DNA from 3 places in the Rahnella sp. 1L-D-7-B-C2 genome. Region 1 is predicted to be linked to each of the others. Evidence: predicted binding sites of a transcription regulator. Region 1 holds the regulator's gene; each other region holds the start of a gene.

The links. Region 1 encodes Fur, which represses iron uptake genes when iron is present. Its sites were predicted from a motif close to ATAATAATGAGAACNACTATCAA; they were not measured.
Region 2: a site for Fur is predicted at 3,674-3,696, ahead of sufA (Fe-S cluster assembly scaffold SufA). Genes of this name have one in related genera too.
Region 3: a site for Fur is predicted at 2,228-2,250, ahead of feoA (ferrous iron transporter A). Genes of this name have one in related genera too.

The regions. Positions count from the first base shown of each region.
Region 1 is NZ_JBXAVQ010000001.1:660,926-667,134, forward strand. Features, by position in the region: gene AC0Z7K_RS02970 (methyl-accepting chemotaxis protein) at 1-994, opposite strand, end outside; gene fldA (flavodoxin FldA) at 1,414-1,941, shown strand; gene fur (ferric iron uptake transcriptional regulator) at 2,256-2,711, shown strand; gene AC0Z7K_RS02985 (beta-N-acetylhexosaminidase) at 2,856-5,537, opposite strand; gene chiQ (ChiQ/YbfN family lipoprotein) at 5,552-5,893, opposite strand; gene chiP (chitoporin ChiP) at 5,907-6,209, opposite strand, start outside.
Region 2 is NZ_JBXAVQ010000002.1:325,798-332,006, forward strand. Features, by position in the region: gene sufD (Fe-S cluster assembly protein SufD) at 1-841, opposite strand, end outside; gene sufC (Fe-S cluster assembly ATPase SufC) at 816-1,562, opposite strand; gene sufB (Fe-S cluster assembly protein SufB) at 1,683-3,206, opposite strand; gene sufA (Fe-S cluster assembly scaffold SufA) at 3,254-3,625, opposite strand; gene AC0Z7K_RS05135 (hypothetical protein) at 4,081-4,485, shown strand; gene AC0Z7K_RS05140 (hotdog fold thioesterase) at 4,593-5,012, opposite strand; gene ydiJ (D-2-hydroxyglutarate dehydrogenase YdiJ) at 5,029-6,209, opposite strand, start outside.
Region 3 is NZ_JBXAVQ010000004.1:281,297-287,505, reverse strand. Features, by position in the region: gene AC0Z7K_RS09785 (Tex family protein) at 1-2,019, shown strand, start outside; gene feoA (ferrous iron transporter A) at 2,432-2,656, shown strand; gene feoB (Fe(2+) transporter permease subunit FeoB) at 2,722-5,040, shown strand; gene AC0Z7K_RS09770 (FeoC-like transcriptional regulator) at 5,049-5,288, shown strand; gene AC0Z7K_RS09765 (LysR family transcriptional regulator) at 5,359-6,209, shown strand, end outside.

The DNA.
Region 1 (6,209 bases):
CTTCAATCACCAGCTGGCTGGCGTGATGGGCGTTGTCGGCGTTATGTTTCACCGTTGCGGTCAGCTCTTCCATGCTGGCTGCCGTTTCTTCCAGCGCCGAGGCCTGCTCTTCCGTACGGGAAGAGAGATCGTTATTGCCGGCAGAAATTTCGGACGCTCCCTGATAAATGTTGTTGGTACAGTTGCGGATGGTTTGAACCGTGTTCACCAGGCTGGCTTGCATGATGTTGAGTAACGGGATCAGCTTACCGGCACAGTTTTTACCAAACTCTTCCATTTGATTTGTCAGATCACCGCTGGCAATCAGTGCAAACTGATCGCGGATCTTATCCAGCGGTTTCACCAGCGCCATAACAAGATAGCGGTCAGTCAGCAGCAGAATAATCAGACCAATGATGAACGCTGTAATCTGAATCACTTTGCTGACGTAGGTCAGATGGTTAGATTCCGTTTGCGCCGCGCTGAAGTCCACGGCAATCTGGCCGCTGACTTTTTGCATTGCCGCGCCAAAATCACGGCTCAGCGGCGGAACGGTGGTGTTCGCTAACTGATTGTAGACATCGATATTTTTGTTGCTGGCAGCCTCAAACAACGGGTTGACGCCCTGGGCGACAAGACTTTCCCAGCTGGCAAGCAACTCCTGAACCGCAGATTCTTCCAGGCCCGGATGTGGCGCAGCTTTAAATCCCGCCAAAGCCTGAGTCAGGCCATCGAGAGACTGTTTTGCGCTATCAAAAATTTCCGGCCCTTTGGTCGGATCGGCCTGAAGCTGCGAGACGGCACGGCTCAAACGGGTGACGGTACGAAAATACTGATCATTTCCTTTGCTGATCAGCGCCATGTTGTTGACGAGTTCGGAACTGTTCCTGGTGTTTTGGGTCAGTGTGTTAAGCGAGCTGACGGTGTAAAGCGATACACCGGCCCACATGACGCAAAAAACGCCAAGAATGGCTAATAAAGCGGTCCTGATGGTAATGTTTTTCAAAAACTGCACGATATGCCTCTCTCGAAACATGACTGTTTCTGGTCTGAGGATTGAGGGGGATGCGGAGAATCAAGACATGTAACCAGCGGGCGGGTGCCTCTGGACATGTTTGAACACCTCTCCGGGCATCGATTTCTTTATTATGTTGAGATTGCTCTCGCATCATCTATCGGCTGAGCGTGCTTAAACTTAAGGAGTGCGTCGGACTATTTCTTCACTTTGCTTTTAACCTCAATACCTTTGAGGTTAAACACAGACATTCAAAAGACACGAAGGCGATAACACTTAAAAAGTTTGGCCGATAAACTTATTCGTCAGTTAAGAAGGCGCGCAGAAGCATATTCTCCGCCACGCGAGTTTGCTATTATCAGCGTTATTATTGCCTGCAATGTAGGGCTTATCATTGAGAACAAGAGGTTAGACATCTTATGGCCGTAGTAGGAATCTTCTTTGGATCCGATACAGGTAACACCGAAAACATCGCAAAAATGATCCAGAAACAACTGGGTAAAGATGTTGCTGAGGTGCATGACATTGCGAAGAGCAGCAAAGAGGATCTGGAAAAATTCGATATTTTGCTGATCGGTATTCCAACCTGGTATTACGGTGAAGCCCAGTGTGACTGGGATGACTTCTTCCCTAGCCTGGAAGAGATCGACTTCGAAGGTAAGCTGGTTGCGCTGTTTGGCTGTGGCGATCAGGAAGACTATGCAGAATATTTCTGTGACGCACTGGGCACCGTGCGCGACATCATTGAGCCACGCGGCGCGGTGATTGTGGGTCACTGGCCAACCGAAGGCTACCACTTCGAAGCCTCAAAAGGTCTGGCCGATGATAAACACTTCATCGGACTGGCGATTGACGAAGACCGTCAGCCTGAATTAACCAATGAGCGCGTTGATGCGTGGGTTAAGCAAATTACAGAAGAATTGAGCCTTTCAGAAATTATTGGCTAAAAACCCTGTTGGCCCTGAGGATTTATTCTACAATTGAAGGGCCAAACTATTACTGAAATTAACAATTTAGCCACAACAAAATTGTTACTTTCCGTAGTATCAAGGTACACTGAGTTCATCTGTTTTTTCTATCGATCAAGTCGTTGCATTATCTGGTGTGACTGGCATTTAGTGATCTTTATTAACAGGCAATCGTTTAGGGGATCGGCACACTTCCGTTAAACGAAGGATCCTAAACGAACAATTTTGTGCCGCTGATGCCACAGGCTCCATGCCTCAACTTGATTAGCACATAGTAACAGGACTGAATCCGCATGACTGACAACAACACCGCACTGAAGAAAGCCGGCTTAAAAGTCACGCTTCCGCGCCTTAAAATCCTGGAAGTGCTGCAAGCGCCGGAAGGTCATCACGTGAGTGCGGAAGATCTGTACAAACAACTGATTGATATGGGTGAAGAGATTGGTCTGGCGACGGTTTACCGCGTTTTGAACCAGTTTGATGACGCCGGTATCGTGACCCGTCATAACTTCGAAGGCGGCAAATCCGTATTCGAACTGACCCAGCAACATCACCACGACCACCTGATCTGCTTAGATTGTGGCCGCGTGATTGAATTCCGCGACGAATATATCGAAGGTCGTCAGCGTGAAATCGCTAAGAAACATGGCATCAAACTGACCAACCACAGCCTGTACCTGTACGGTCACTGTGAAGCAGGCGATTGCCGCGAAGATGATTCTTTGCACAATGATAAACCCGCGCAGTAATCTGCCCGGTTCGGCGAAGTTGCCGTCAACGTAAAGACTTAACTAACCGCTGAAAAGCGGTTTTTTTTGGCCTACGCGATGAACATCAGATGTAAAAAACCCCGGAAAACCGGGGTTTTGTTTTTTAGCCTCAGGCGGTTTCGCTTAAAGCTTATCTGTCACCGGCTCTGCACGGCTGAAGCGTTTACCATCCGCAGACGCGGAGCGTACCCAGACGTCACCGGTGATTTGCGGTTTTTGAACATCATCATAACGCTGCCATTGCTTGCCACCGTCGACGGAATACTCTATCGCCAGCCCGGGCAGCGACGTATTCGCCTGAAGTTTTCCGCCGTTCACCTGCGCGCCCGGCACAGGCAGACGATAAGCAACGCCTGCCGCATCCATTTTCGGTAACTCTCGCTGCCCCATCAGGTTGGCGAAGCGCAGCCAGTCGGTGTGCAGTGCTTTGGTATCGACGTGATGAGTTTTACCACCGGCGAATTCGCGTCCTGCCTTATAATCCATTTCCCAGTTTGCCCGGTGCCAGGCACGTTCTGCCAGCGGCAACAGTCGCGGATAGATCATGTATTCCATCCGGTCATCGGTACGCACCACTTCGCTCCACAGTTGTGCGGAAATCCCGTACGCGCCCGGCCAGGGTTTGTCACTTTTCGCCTCGAAAGCGTTACCGTCACGATCGACAGAGGTTTCAGCATTCTGCGGCAGGTTATCCGGTGCGAAGCTGAAAACTTTCGCTTCATCGCTGTAACGTGTACCCCAATAGAACCCCTTTTCCAGCGGAGTCACTTCGTACGGGAAGTCGAAGTAAACGTAATCCGGATTCGAAATTGTCACTTCGAAGCCTTTGTTCGCCCAATCGTTTACTGAGTCGAAACCGCCCCAATAGAGCGTATCCCAGAAGTTTACGCCGATACGTTTAGTGGCGAAGGAACTGGCATCTCTGGCATCTTTCAGGCCGTCCTGCCATGCCTGCATTCTTTCGATACCGTGGGCATTCACCAGCTTGCTGACTTCCATTGCGAAGTAACTTGGCAGATGCTCAACGTCCGCGACTTTGCCGGAAGAAATCATTGCCTGACAGACCTGTGACTGCGCCCAGGGTTTATCCTGCTTGCTCAGATCAATCACGCCTTTTGCCGGATCGATCTTACCGTTTTTATCCTGATAGCCCGGACCGAGGAAGATGTTTTTCGCCTCGTCACCGCCAAAATGCCAGGTGCTGAGCGGCTGTCCGGCCTCTTTGTGCATTTGGGCGATTTCGCCAATCACTTTATCTGCAAAGCGTTTGGACGATTCCATACAAGGGTTCAGATACCCGTGGCGATCATAGAACTGGACGCCGGTAGTATTTGAGGTGTCAGTCGGATCCAGCAGGCGGAACTCATTGGCTTCTTCCTCTTTACCCGCCGCATGCAGTTTTCGGTAACGCGCCTCCATTGAAATCACCGCCGCACGGGCGTGCGCAGGCATGTCGATTTCCGGGATCACGTTGATCTGACGCGCATTGGCGTACTTCACAATCTCGATGTAATCGGCACGGGAGAAATGCCCGCTGCCGTTGTTGTCCGAATCCGGGCCAGAACCCAACTGCGGCAACAGGCATTTGGTTTCAGTCAGGTCGTGACAGCGTTTACTGCCGATATCCGTGAGCTCCGGCAAGCCAGGGATCTCGATGCGCCAGCCCTCATCATCGCTAAGATGGAAGTGGAAAGTATTCAGTTTGTATGCGGACATCTGGTCGAGTAATCGCAGAACCGCGGCTTTAGAATGGAAGTTGCGGCCAACGTCGAGGAACATCGCGCGGTATTCAAAACGCGGTGCATCTTTGGCGTCCAGGCTGGCGATTTTTTTACTGCCATCGGCAGGCACTAAAGAAAGAATCGACTGTAAACCGTAGAACACGCCGGCCTGATCGAAACCGGTAACCTGTGCACCCTTCTCACCAATATTGAGAATATACGCGCCTTCAGTCGCCTGCTTTCCGCTGAATTTGTCTTTCTCAATGCGCGTAGTGATCGGATAGCCTTTGGCATTTTCAGTGATGCCCAGCAGCGCAAAGCGTTCGGTCACCGCGATCGCCGCCGGTTTGGCCAGCGCGCTCAGATCGAGTGCCACGCCGCCTGCCAGCGACACATCTTTCGCATGAATTTTCACTTCCAGCGGTGTCGGAATAATTTGCCCGCGCAAGGTCGCCGCAGGCAGTACTTTCAGCTCGTCATTTTTCACATAACGGCTGACCGGCGTCATCAGAACGTTTTTGTCATCCGCCGTGCGCTTCCACTGGTCGCCCTTAAACGGCGTGACGAACTGATGCAAATCTTCGGTATCGGTGTTCGCCAGCACTTTTGGCTGGGCATTTGACGATGTCGCATACCAGCGCGGGATCAGATCGGTTTCAAACAGTTGCCAGTATTCGCCGACCACCGGAATGCTGACCGACTGATTGGCCGGGAAGCCTTTGAATTTGTTGGTCGGCTCGATTTTATGCAGGTCGCCGGTCACGCGGGTGATGGTGAACTGATCGTTATCGACTTTCAAAATACGGCGAACGTTGTGAAAATAAATCGCCCAGTCGTTGCCTTCGATCGCCTCACCGGCATTGGTCAGGGTGATGATGGCCGTGTTGCAGGATGCCCAGTCGGCGCCCAGCAGGCTGCAATCCGTACCGTGCGCACCGGCCTGATTATCCTGTAATGCATAATTCACTTTCAGCTGGCTAAGCTGGTCTGCCAGCTGCTGATCGGCATTCGCCGCAGACATACCGCCAAGCATCCCGCCCATCAGCGTCGCTGCTGCCAGTGCGTTGAGTCTGAATTTATTCATCTTCAACCTCATCCTTAATTCGTTGGTTTAGGGGAATTATTCGCTCGGATTTCCTGCCAGATTTTGCCGCAGTCGTCGGCGTAAGCCTGGCCGTCACCGGTTTTACGCGCGGTCAGGCAGCGCTGGTAATCCACCACACGCACCGTTTCCTGTTCGGCAAATTGCTTGTGTGCTTTTTCCTGTTTAAGGACGTCCAGTACAGTCCGGCACGAGGCTATTTTATCCGGCGATCCTTCCGCCTTATTGATACAGGCGCTGTAGGCCTCACGCAGTTTGGTGTCTTCTTTTTGCGCCGTTGTCGGAGCACAACCAGCCAACAGAACGGAAGTAACAACGATCATCAGTAATTTATTCATCGACATGGCGACCTCAGAAAATAGTGAATGGAGCGATAACGATGAATTTGACGTCTTTTTCATCCTGGAAGATGTTGCCGTAACCACCGCCCCAGCTCGGAATATCCGAATGGTTGTCGTACTGGGTGTAATGCAGTTTGAACAGCGTGCCTTTGGCTCGACCTTCCTGAATGGTGTACAGCGCATCCAGACTCCAGGCGCTCTCTTTCAGGCGCTGGCTCTGGTCATAAGCCGCGTTAGTGCTTGGCTTGGCGTCCCAGGCGTAAACGTAAGAACCGCCCACCGCGAAGCCCGGCAGATCCCATTTGGCCAGATC
Region 2 (6,209 bases), on a different contig from region 1:
TGTTGAGATTGGTGTTCTCGCCGTTCAGCTGCGCACTGGTGTTATTACGGGTCAAACCCGCGCCCAGCAGGAAACTGTGGCTCGCGACACGGGCATCACGACCGATAACCAAATCATTATGCGAGAAGTGGAAGCTCGCCTGGCTTTCAAATGCCAGTTTGTAATGCGTGAAATCCGCATTGTCGCCCACATTTACCGTCATACGCGCACCGGTAAAGTGGCCGTGATCGTTAAGACTCAGGTAATGCTCAATTACTTCAGCATTGGCACCGCTTTCGATAGCCATGTGATAGCGATGATGGACGGTATTCATTTCACGTGACTGATCACGACCACTGCTAATGTGTAACAGATACAGCGGTTTATCCGCCTGTTTACCCGCAGGCAAACGCACAGATAATGGATCCTGTGCCAGACTTTCCGTCAGATGTAAAAAGACTTCAGACTGAATCGGATCAGGCAGCATTTGTTGAGACGCCGGATTCAGTTTTTGGATCTCAAATGCGCCCGTTTCAGCATCACTCAGGCTCGCATCGAAACGGCCATCGACGAATACTAAACGGTAGCAATCCACCGGCAGTGCCAGCGATTTCACGGTTTCAGCCGTAACCGCCTGCTGCTGAGGTGCAAAGAACTGATTGCCCAACAGGGAAGAGACCGGCGTATATTTCCAGTCTTCCAGTTTGGCATGCGGAAAACCGAGGCGTAGCACTTGTTGCCAGTGTGCATGGGCGTGAGCAGATTGTTCACCACCGCGGCCTTCAAAAAGACGGTAAAGCTGCTGCATGGCATGTGAACTGCCCGCCGCAGGTACATTACTCTTCGTCGGTAAGCCAGCCATAACCCTGCTCCTCTAACTGTTTAACCAGGCTGAAATCGCCAGATTTTACAATACGTCCCTGATACAGCACGTGCACATAATCAGGCTTGATGTAGTCGAGGATGCGTTGGTAGTGGGTGACAATCACGAATGAACGTTTGCCATCGCGCAGCGCATTGACGCCGTTAGACACAATTTTCAGCGCATCGATGTCCAGACCGGAGTCGGTTTCATCAAGAATGCACAGGCTTGGCTCAAGCGCTGCCATTTGCAGAATATCGTTACGCTTCTTCTCACCGCCGGAGAAACCGACGTTGACGGAACGGGTCAGCAGATCCGCAGGCATTTTCAACATGGCAATCTTCTCTTCGATGAAATCCGCGAAGTCAAAGCGGTCCATCGGAGGCAGATTACGGTATTTACGTACCGCGTTAACCGAAGTTTGCAGGAAGAAATGGTTGGTCACACCCGGGATTTCTACCGGATATTGGAACGCCATGAACACACCTTCACCCGCGCGGTCTTCCGGCGCGAGATCCAGCAAATCTTTACCATTGAACATTACGGAACCATCGGTCACTTCGTAATCTTCACGGCCAGCCAGCGTCGCGGAGAGTGTACTTTTACCTGAGCCGTTCGGGCCCATGATGGCGTGTACTTCTCCGGGTTTGATCTCCAGATCAAGTCCCTTAAGAATTTCCTTTTCTTCGACACGGACCTTCAAATTCTTAATGCTTAACATACGTATCCTTGAGTTTGCGCCTGCGCGCTCATAATTCTGATTATGCTTTGACTGTGCTGAACTCAAACCTGTCCGCCGCGGCGTCACACCACACAGCGACGGCAGGAAAAGACGCCGATATTACCCAACGCTGTGTTCAAGGCTTATCGCCAGCAGTTTCTGTGCTTCGACAGCAAACTCCAGCGGCAGCTCGGAAAAGACATCTTTACAGAAACCGTTAACAATCATGGAAATCGCGTCATCTTCGCTGATACCACGTTGCAGACAGTAGAACAGCTGGTCATCGCCAATTTTCGACGTCGTCGCTTCGTGTTCCAGCTGCGCGGTATTGTTACGCACTTCGACATACGGGAATGTATGCGCGGCGCTGTCAGGACCGATCAGCATTGAGTCACACTGCGTGAAGTTACGGGCATTTTCAGCACCCGGCAGAATTTTCACCAGACCACGGTAGCTGTTCTGGCTGTGACCTGCAGAGATCCCTTTGGAGATGATCGTCGATTTAGTATTTTTACCAATGTGGATCATCTTGGTGCCGGTATCGGCCTGCTGCTTGCCACTGGTCAGCGCAACTGAGAAGAATTCGCCGATTGAGTTATCGCCTTTAAGGATAACGCTTGGGTATTTCCAGGTGATCGCAGAGCCCGTTTCAGACTGCGTCCAGGACATCTTCGACCCTGCGCCTTCACACAATGCGCGTTTGGTCACGAAGTTGAGGATCCCGCCGCTGCTGTCTTTGCTGCCGGAGAACCAGTTCTGTACGGTGGAGTATTTCACTTCAGCGTCTTTATGCAGAATGACTTCAACGACGGCCGCGTGCAGCTGATAGGTATCGCGTACCGGTGCTGAACAACCTTCGATGTAACTGACATAGCTACCTTCATCGGCAATCAGAATAGTACGTTCGAACTGACCGGTTTTCGCCGCGTTGATACGGAAATAGGTCGACAGTTCCATCGGACAACGCACACCTTTTGGTACATAAACAAAAGTGCCGTCAGAAGCGACCGCAGCGTTCAGCGCAGCAAAGAAGTTATCCTGCGCGGGTACTACGGTACCGAGGTATTTGCGAACCAGATCCGGGTATTCGTGAATGGCTTCGCCGAATGAGCAGAAAATGACGCCAGATTCAGCCAGCTTTTCACGATACGTCGTGGAAACAGAAACGGAGTCGAAAATTGCATCGACGGCCACTTCTTTCCCTTCACGTACGGGAACACCCAACTGCTCAAAAGCTTTTTCCACTTCGCTGGTCAGGTAATTTTTACCATCAAGCGCCGGAATACCGTGAGAATCTGCGGGTGGCTGTTGCGTAGCACCTGGCTGAGAACCACAGGTATCATCACAGCTGCCACAGGATGGCGCGGAGTAATAGCTATAATCCTGATAATCGAGAGGCGTGTAATACGCTTTCAACCAGTGCGGCTCTTCCATTTTCAGCCAAGCATGATAAGCCTGCAGACGGAACTCCAGCATCCACTCGGGTTCGTTGCGTTTCGCGGAGATCGCGCGAACCACATCTTCGTTGATGCCTGATGCTAGTTCATCGGTTGCCAGCTGGGTAAAGAACCCTTCTTTATAATTCGTTCCCTCGCCGACCCAAGACTGCACATCGTCTGGAATTTCTACGTTGCTTCGTGACATGTTGGTTACATCGCTTTGTTTACAATAATCTTAAAAACGGCCGGTTCTTACAGGCCGAAACTTTCGCCACACCCGCAGGCATGCTGAGCTTTAGGATTATTGAATTTAAATATCTGATTCAGCCCTTCGCGGACGAAATCCACCTCGGTTCCGTCGATGAAAGGCATCGCTTTCAGCGGAACAAACAGCAAAGCGCCGTCATGCTCAAACACCAGGTCATCGCTGCCCGGTTGCTTGGTTAAATCCAGAACGTAGCCAAAGCCAGCACAGCCCGATTGTTTCACCGAGAGCTGAAGACCTTTGACTTCAGGATCCTGGGTCATCAGGGTTTTAACCTGTTTCGCCGCAGAGTCAGTCAGGATCACGCCTTGCCATACGTTGTCGTCTAAAGAGAACGAGCCGACAGTTTCAGTTTGCATCTGTCTTACCTCATAGTTTTACGGTCATAGACAAGACCTATTGTCTCTATTCTAGTGATAACATTTATCACTTCAACCTCTTGTTTTAAGAGGGTATAGCGATGACCCATGAGGAACGCCACTCAATGTGCATCGGCTTTGGGTCGGGCTGCCGGCGGGTCTTGAACACCGCAACCATCAACTGATTGAATAAGTTGTCAATTTTTTGTTAAAAAACGCAAAATTAACCTTATAAAGATCATGGTTTAATAGCTTTCATTAGGTCTATTATAAAACATTCATCGGAAATGCCTATTTATGAATTCACCCTAAACGCAATAATAAGGCTCTTTTTGTTTACTCATTTCCGCCGAAAATTGAAAAAACAGATGAAAACGTTGATCCGGTTATTTTTTGACAATATGATGTTCATTCTTTGATAATGATTATCATTAAGATAAACCGGAATACTGAGAATGGCTCAATCGGTAAATGCGTGGTTGCAGAGTAAGATCGACGAATATAAATCCAGTGTCCGCGATGCTACTGTGGATTTCTATATGGCGGATGCCGCCTTACGCCGCCCTGACGCACACCTCTGCCAGCTAAAACGCCTCAACAGCATTTGTCTGGATATGGCCAATTTATGCCTGCAAAACGGAGACGATCACAGTTATCTGCACGCGTTATGCAAGCTGCATAACCGCCTGATATTGGAAATAAACAGTGTCGGTCGTTGTGAACTCTTCCGTGTTCAGAGCTACCATTTTGCGCGGCATACGCTCAAACTCATTTGTCAGTATTATGGCATGATGGGCATCTGGGAAAAAGCGACAGCCTTCCAAACAGACTTTGCCAAACGTGTGCCCTATCATCTTTGATTGCGTTTCAATGTGATAGCTAATGAATACTGCGAATAAAAAAGGCGGACAACTTTTCGGCCTGTCCGCCCTTTCTGTCTTCTACCTGCCTGATTCATTCACTCAAATTATTTATCGATAACCATCGTTGTCAGTCTGGATACACAGCAAAGACCGCCCTGCTGATCAAAAATTTCAATCTGCCAGACCTGGCTGCGGCGACCGGCGCGTAATGCACGGCATACGCCACGGACATGTCCTTCCCGCGCTGACTTCATGTGGCTGGCATTGATTTCCACGCCGACCACCGTCTGTGTGCCTTCGCTGCACAGATATCCCGCCATCGAGCCCAGGGTTTCAGCCAGTACGACTGATGCCCCACCGTGCAACAAACCAAAAGGCTGAATAGTACGTTCATCCACTGGCATCGTAGCTTCAAGAAAATCCTCGCCCAGTTGGGTGAACACTATTCCGACGTGCCCGACCATGCATCCCTGACTACGTGCATTGAGCGCATCAAGAGTGGTGGTTCGTTTCCAAAATGACATCGTGCTTCCTTATGTATCAGGAAAGGATTTCCAGTAAAGCCTGCAAAGGATGTCGGACTCCGTTACCTTCAATACGTTTTACCTGGCTGCGACAGGAATAACCGGTCGCCAGACAGCGCTGACGCGGCAGGCGTTGTAAAGATGTGTGCCATGACAGCTCGTATATCCCCAGCGAGTTTTGCAGGTTTTTCGTTTCGTGACCGTAAGTTCCGGCCATCCCGCAGCAACCTACACTGACATTTTCCAGCTTAGCGCCGTAGCGGGCAAAAATATCTCCCCATTGCTTACCACTGGTTGGCAACGCCGTACTTTCAGTGCAGTGCCCGAACAGATACCAAGGCTCACCGCTCTGCTGTTGCGCTGGACGTTCTGCCAGCCACGTATCTAACCATTCGTGTACCAACTGAACCTGGAATGAACCACGGGCCTCCCCGAGAATTTCCTTATATTCATCGCGATAACAGAGCACCAGCGCCGGGTCGACCCCCACCAGCGGCATTCCTAACTGAGCCACACGGTTTAAGAACTGTGAGGTTTTCTTCGCGGTTTTCGCAAAGCGTTGCAGGAAGCCTTTAATGTGTTGCGCTTTACCGTTCGGTGAGAACGGCAGCAGCACAGGTTTCAGACCCAATTTTTCGATAAGCCGGATGAAATCAGCCACGACCTGTGCATCATAAAAACTGGTAAACGGATCCTGCACCACCAGAACATATTCGCCGCGCTGGGCCGGAGATATTTTCTCCAACTGTTCGAGTGTCATCGTACTGGCGCGATGCCCCAGCAGTTGCTCACGCAGCGTGGGAGTGGACAGCAAAGGCAAATCTACCATGCCGATGCTTTTACGGCTCATTTCCCGTACCCACGGCTGTTTCAGGAAGAAGTTAAACAGCTTCGGTGCTTTGGCCATCAGCGGCGCATAACTTTCAACGCTTGCGACGAAATGGTCGCGCACCGGGCGCAAATAACGTGTGTGATAAAGCTGAAGGAAACGTGAGCGGAATCCGGGTACGTCAATCTTAATCGGACACTGCGTCGAACAGGCCTTGCAGGCCAGACAACCCGACATAGCCTCTTTCACTTCATGAGAAAAATCATATTCACCTTTATTGGCGTGCCAGGTATTACGTGTGCGGTCGATGAGTGTGCGGAAACTCAGCCCTTTCTCCGGCAAGGCGTTTTCAAGTGCCAGCGGATCAA
Region 3 (6,209 bases), on a different contig from region 1:
TTCAAACCGAAGCGCCGCACGCGCGGGCAAATCGCTATCGAAGCAGGTCTTGAACCGCTGGCAGAATTGCTGTGGAACGATCCGAAAAACGAACCTGACGCGACGGCGGCCCAATTTGTCGATGCCGATAAAGGCGTCGCCGACACCAAAGCCGCGCTGGACGGCGCGCGCTACATCCTGATGGAACGTTTCGCCGAAGACGCCGCGCTGCTGGCGAAAGTCCGCGACTATCTGTGGAAAAATGCGCATCTGACTTCGCGTCTGGTCGAAGGCAAAGCGCAGGAAGGCGCGAAGTTTAGCGACTATTTCGATCATCATGAACCAATTGCCAAAGTCCCGTCGCACCGTGCGCTGGCGATGTTCCGTGGCCGTAACGAAGGCGTCTTACAGCTGGCGCTGAATGCCGATCCCCAGCACGACGAACCGCCAAAAGAGAGCTATGCCGAACAGCTGATCATCGATCATCTGGGTTTGCGCCTTAATAACGCCCCTGCCGACGTCTGGCGCCGTGCGGTGGTGAACTGGACGTGGCGCATTAAAGTGCTGCTGCACCTCGAAACCGAGCTGATGGGCACCGTTCGCGAACGCGCTGAAGATGAGGCGATAAACGTTTTCGCCCGCAACATGCACGATCTGCTGATGGCCGCCCCGGCCGGTATGCGCGCGACGATGGGTCTCGATCCGGGTTTGCGTACCGGTGTGAAAGTTGCTGTTGTGGATAACACCGGAAAACTGGTGGGTATCGATACCGTTTATCCACACACCGGTCAGGCTGCTAAAGCCGCGCAACAAGTTGCGGCGCTGTGCATCAAACATAACGTCGAACTGGTGGCGATCGGCAACGGGACGGCTTCCCGCGAAACCGAACGCTTCTTTATCGAGCTGCAAAAACAGTTCCCGGCGGTAAAAGCGCAGAAAGTGATCGTCAGCGAAGCCGGGGCATCTGTCTATTCCGCCTCCGAACTGGCGGCGCTGGAATTCCCGGATCTCGACGTGTCCATTCGCGGTGCGGTTTCAATCGCCCGTCGTTTGCAGGACCCGCTGGCCGAACTGGTGAAAATCGATCCGAAATCCATCGGTGTCGGCCAGTATCAGCACGACGTCAGCCAGTCACAGCTGGCGAAAAAGCTCGATACCGTGGTGGAAGACTGCGTGAATGCCGTGGGTGTGGATCTCAACACCGCGTCCGTGCCGCTGCTGACCCGCGTTGCCGGTCTGACCCGCATGATGGCGCAGAATATCGTCAACTGGCGCGATGAGAACGGTCAGTTCCGCAACCGTGAGCAACTGCTGAAAGTCAGCCGTCTGGGGCCGAAAGCCTTCGAACAGTGTGCGGGCTTCCTGCGTATCAACCACGGCGACAATCCGCTCGATGCCTCAACGGTTCACCCGGAAACGTATCCGGTGGTGGAGCGCATTCTGGCGGCGACGCAACTGGCGTTGAAAGATCTGATGGGCGATTCCAATGCGCTGCGCGGCCTGAAAGCCAGTGAGTTTACCGACGAGAAATTTGGTATGCCGACGGTGACCGACATCATCAAAGAGCTGGAAAAACCGGGGCACGATCCGCGCCCTGAGTTCAAAACCGCGACCTTTGCCGATGGCGTGGAAACCATGAATGATCTGATGCCGGGCATGATCCTTGAAGGTTCGGTCACCAACGTGACTAACTTCGGCGCGTTCGTCGATATCGGCGTTCATCAGGACGGGCTGGTACACATTTCGTCTCTGGCTAACAAATTCGTCGAAGATCCGCATACCGTGGTGAAAGCCGGCGATATTGTTAAAGTCAAAGTGATGGAAGTTGACCTGCAACGCAAACGTATCGCGCTGACCATGCGTCTGGATGAGCAACCGGGCGAAGCCCCGGGGCGTCGCTCTTCCGCGCCCTCCGCAGGGGACAATCGCGATGGGCAGAAACGTCCAACACAAAACAAACCGGCGGGTCGCAATGCGGCTCCGGCAGGCAATAATGCGATGGCCGATGCACTGGCCGCCGCGTTGGGTAAAAAACGCTAGCTTTTACGTTTTAAGCCATTAAACGAAAGCCGCTGAATTTTAGCGGCTTTTTTATGTACCTTTTTTCGACACTTTTTAAAGTCTCTCCTAATGAATCAATCACTGCGGTAAATCAATAAAACAGAGATTCCACAGGCATAGGATATGCAACGCGGTAGGGACATCCGTGAAGAGGCACGCCTCTTTTCTTTTTGTCTTTTTACACGTACTAATTATGATAACTATTCTCGTTTGTACTTCCTTGCGTATTCAAACTACAGTTAACGTAAGGTCGATAATTGCGCACCAGGGACAATTTCTGAGCAGTTTTTTTGCAACATAAATCGCATTTAAGTGGAATATCCGGGCACGGAAGCGCGGCGTAGCTTTTGCAACGCGGCCCCCACAAACCCGATCGCTTCGCGAGGAACTTATGCAACTTCAATCACAACGTGCTTACAAAATTACCGGCTTTTCTCATGAGATTAGCCCGGCGTATCGCCAGAAACTGCTGTCACTCGGCATGCTGCCGGGATCATTCTTCAACATCATCCGCGTCGCACCAATGGGCGACCCGATACAGATCGAAACCCGCCGCACCAGTCTGGTGGTTCGCAAGAAAGATCTTGATCTGCTTAAACTCGAAATGCTGGCCTGACTTCTTTGCGCAGGTCACATTAATCCCTGCGCGCTTTCCCCTTTCTCACACGCAGACCTGAACGTATGAAAGCACTGACCATTGGCCTGATTGGTAATCCCAATTCAGGTAAAACCACCCTTTTCAATCAGTTGACCGGTTCACGTCAGCGCGTAGGCAACTGGGCGGGGGTGACCGTCGAACGTAAAGAAGGCCAATTCTCCACCGAAGATCATAAAATCACGCTGGTGGATTTACCGGGCACTTACTCCCTGACCACCATCTCCGAACAAACCTCGCTCGACGAACAAATCGCCTGCCACTACATTCTCAGCGGCGACGCCGATCTGATGATTAACGTCGTGGATGCCTCCAACCTTGAGCGAAATTTGTATCTGACCCTGCAACTGCTCGAACTCGGGATTCCGTGCATCGTCGCGCTGAACATGCTCGACATCGCTAAAATCCAGAACATTCATATCGATATCCCGGCGCTGTCTGCGCGTCTGGGCTGCCCGGTTATCGCGCTGGTGTCTACCCGTGCCTCCGGCATTAAAGAACTGAAATCCGCCATCGACCAGCTGCCACCGGCCACGATGCTTGCGCGCGTGACCTACCCTCCGCTGCTGCAAAAGGAAGTGGACGTGCTGGCCGCCGCCATGCCGTCAGAGATGGCGCTGCAACAACGCCGCTGGCTGGCTTTGCAAATTCTTGAAGGCGATATCTACAGCCAGACCCACGCCGGTAACGCGCAACAGCTGCTGCCGGAAGTGAAAGCCCGACTGGCCGCGCAGGAGCTCGACGATCCGGCGCTGCTGATTGCCGATGCGCGCTATCAGTCCATCGCCCAGCTGAGTGCTGAAATCAGCAACTCGCACCTCACCGCGCCGAATAAACTGACGCAGGTGCTGGACCGCGTGATCCTTAACCGTTTCCTCGGCGTACCGATTTTCCTGCTGGTGATGTACCTGATGTTCGTTCTGGCGATTAATATCGGCGGGGCGCTGCAACCGATTTTCGATATTGGTTCCGCGGCGATTTTCATTCAGGGCATGCAGTGGATTGGTTATACCCTGCACTTCCCGCAGTGGCTGACCATTTTCCTCGCGCAGGGTGTGGGCGGCGGGATCAACACCGTTCTGCCGCTGGTACCGCAAATCGGCATGATGTACCTGTTCCTCTCCTTTCTTGAAGATTCCGGTTACATGGCGCGCGCCGCGTTCGTGATGGACAGGCTGATGCAGGCGCTTGGTCTGCCCGGCAAGTCCTTCGTGCCGCTGATTGTCGGGTTCGGCTGTAACGTTCCGTCGATTATGGGTGCCCGAACGCTGGACGCCCCGCGCGAACGCCTGATCACCGTGATGATGGCACCGTTTATGTCCTGCGGCGCGCGTCTGGCTATCTTCGCCGTTTTCTCCGCAGCGTTCTTCGGGCAGGACGGCGCCTCCGTCGTCTTCTCACTGTATTTGTTAGGCATTGTGGTCGCCATCCTCACTGGCCTGCTGCTCAAATACACCATCATGCGCGGCGAAGCCTCCCCGTTCGTAATGGAACTGCCGGTGTATCACGTTCCGCATCTGAAAAGCCTGCTGCTGCAAACCTGGCAGCGTCTGAAAGGATTCGTGCTGCGCGCCGGTAAAGTTATCGTCATCGCCAGTATTTTCATCGGCGCACTCAACAGTTTCTCGTTCAGCGGCAACGCGGTGAATAACATCAATGATTCAGCGCTGGCCTCGGTCAGTAAGGTGCTGACGCCGGTGCTCGCGCCGATGGGTGTGCATAATGACAACTGGCAGGCGACGGTCGGGCTGGTGACCGGTGCGATGGCCAAAGAAGTGGTGGTCGGTACGCTGAACACCCTTTACACGGCCGAACACATCACTAATGAAGAATTTGATGCTGCGAATTTCAACCTGATGGACGAACTGGGTGGCGCGGTAAAAGAGACCTGGCAGGGGCTGAAAGATACGTTCAGCATCAGCGTGCTGTCTAACCCAATTGAAGCCAGTAAAGGCGATGGCGAAATGGGTGTCAGCTCGATGGGCGTAATGAGCAGCAAATTTGGCTCAGCGATTTCAGCCTACAGCTATCTGATCTTCGTGCTGCTGTACGTGCCTTGCGTGTCGGTGATGGGGGCGATTGCCCGTGAAACCAGCCGCAGCTGGATGACCTTCTCGATCTTCTGGGGGCTGAACGTCGCCTATTCTCTGGCAACGTTGTTCTATCAGGCAGCCACCTTCAGCGATCATCCTGGACACAGTACCACTCTCATTCTTATCGTCCTTGCCTTCAACGCGCTGGTGCTTATCGCCCTGCGCAAAGCCCGCAGCCGCGTCAGCGTAAATTTGCAACCGCGTAAAGCGTCAGCCTGCTGTGCGTCCACTACCGACGGCGATTGCCACTAGGAGACATGATGGCCAGTCTGATTGAGGTACGCGACAGTCTCGCACTGGCTGGCCGGGCGGATGCCCGCCAGCTCAGTCTCCAGCTCAATATCCCGCAGCCGCTGGTGCAGGCGATGCTTGAAAGGCTGGTCGCCATGCGTAAAGCCGAGGCCATCGAAGCCGACGACAGCTGCCTCTCCGGCGGCTGCAAAAGCTGCGCCGAAGGTAAAAAATGCCTGACGGTCAGCTATCAGCTCATTTCGCATTGATTCGAATCCTTTCTCAATAGCCGCACTGCGGCTATTATCCTCAGGCCGCAAACGCGCCGCAGGAACCCGTATGATCGACAGTGAAATCACTTTCCGCAAACTCGAAATTTTCCTCGCCTATATGGAAAAACAGAACATCAGCCGCGCCGCCGAGCAGCTCGGGCTGAGCAGCGTCAGCGTGCATCGCGCGCTACATTCTCTGGAAGAAGGTTTGCGCTGTCCGCTGTTCATCCACAAAGGCCGCAATCTGTTGCCACTGCCTGCCGCCGAAGCGTTGCTTGAACACGCCACGCAGGTCATCGAACAGATGGAGCACGGCATTCAGGCCACCCAGCGCGCCGCCGGATTTGGCGACAAACGCCTGAAGCTCGGCACGCTGTATTCCCTGACGCTGGAAACCATTCCGCGCCTCATCATGGGGCTGAAACTGCGCCGTCCGGAACTTGAGCTGGAACTGGTCATGGGCTCGAATAATGATTTGCTGCACAAGCTGGAAGACGGCCAGCTCGATGCCATCCTGATTTCCACCAGTGACTCCAGCATCGACGCTCAGCGTTACGATCAGCTGCCACTTTTTCAGGATGATATCTTCCTCGCCGCCCCCGCCAGTTCAGAAATGGCAACCGAGGGCACGGCGGATTTGCGGGATTTTAAACAGGAAAAATTTGTCTCACTGGCCGAAGGATTCGCGACTTACCACGGGTTTCAGGAAGCGTTTCAGATTGCCGGATTCGAGCCGGATATTGTAACGCGGGTAAATGACATTTTCTCGATGCTGAGTCTGGTGCAGGCGGGCGTCGGGTATACGCTGATCCCGGGCAGAATGAAGGGAGTGTATGAAAATACGGTGCGGTTACTGCCGCTGGCCGAAGCCTACCAGATGCGCCAGACCATCGCGCTGGTGTTCCCGCACAGCCGCGA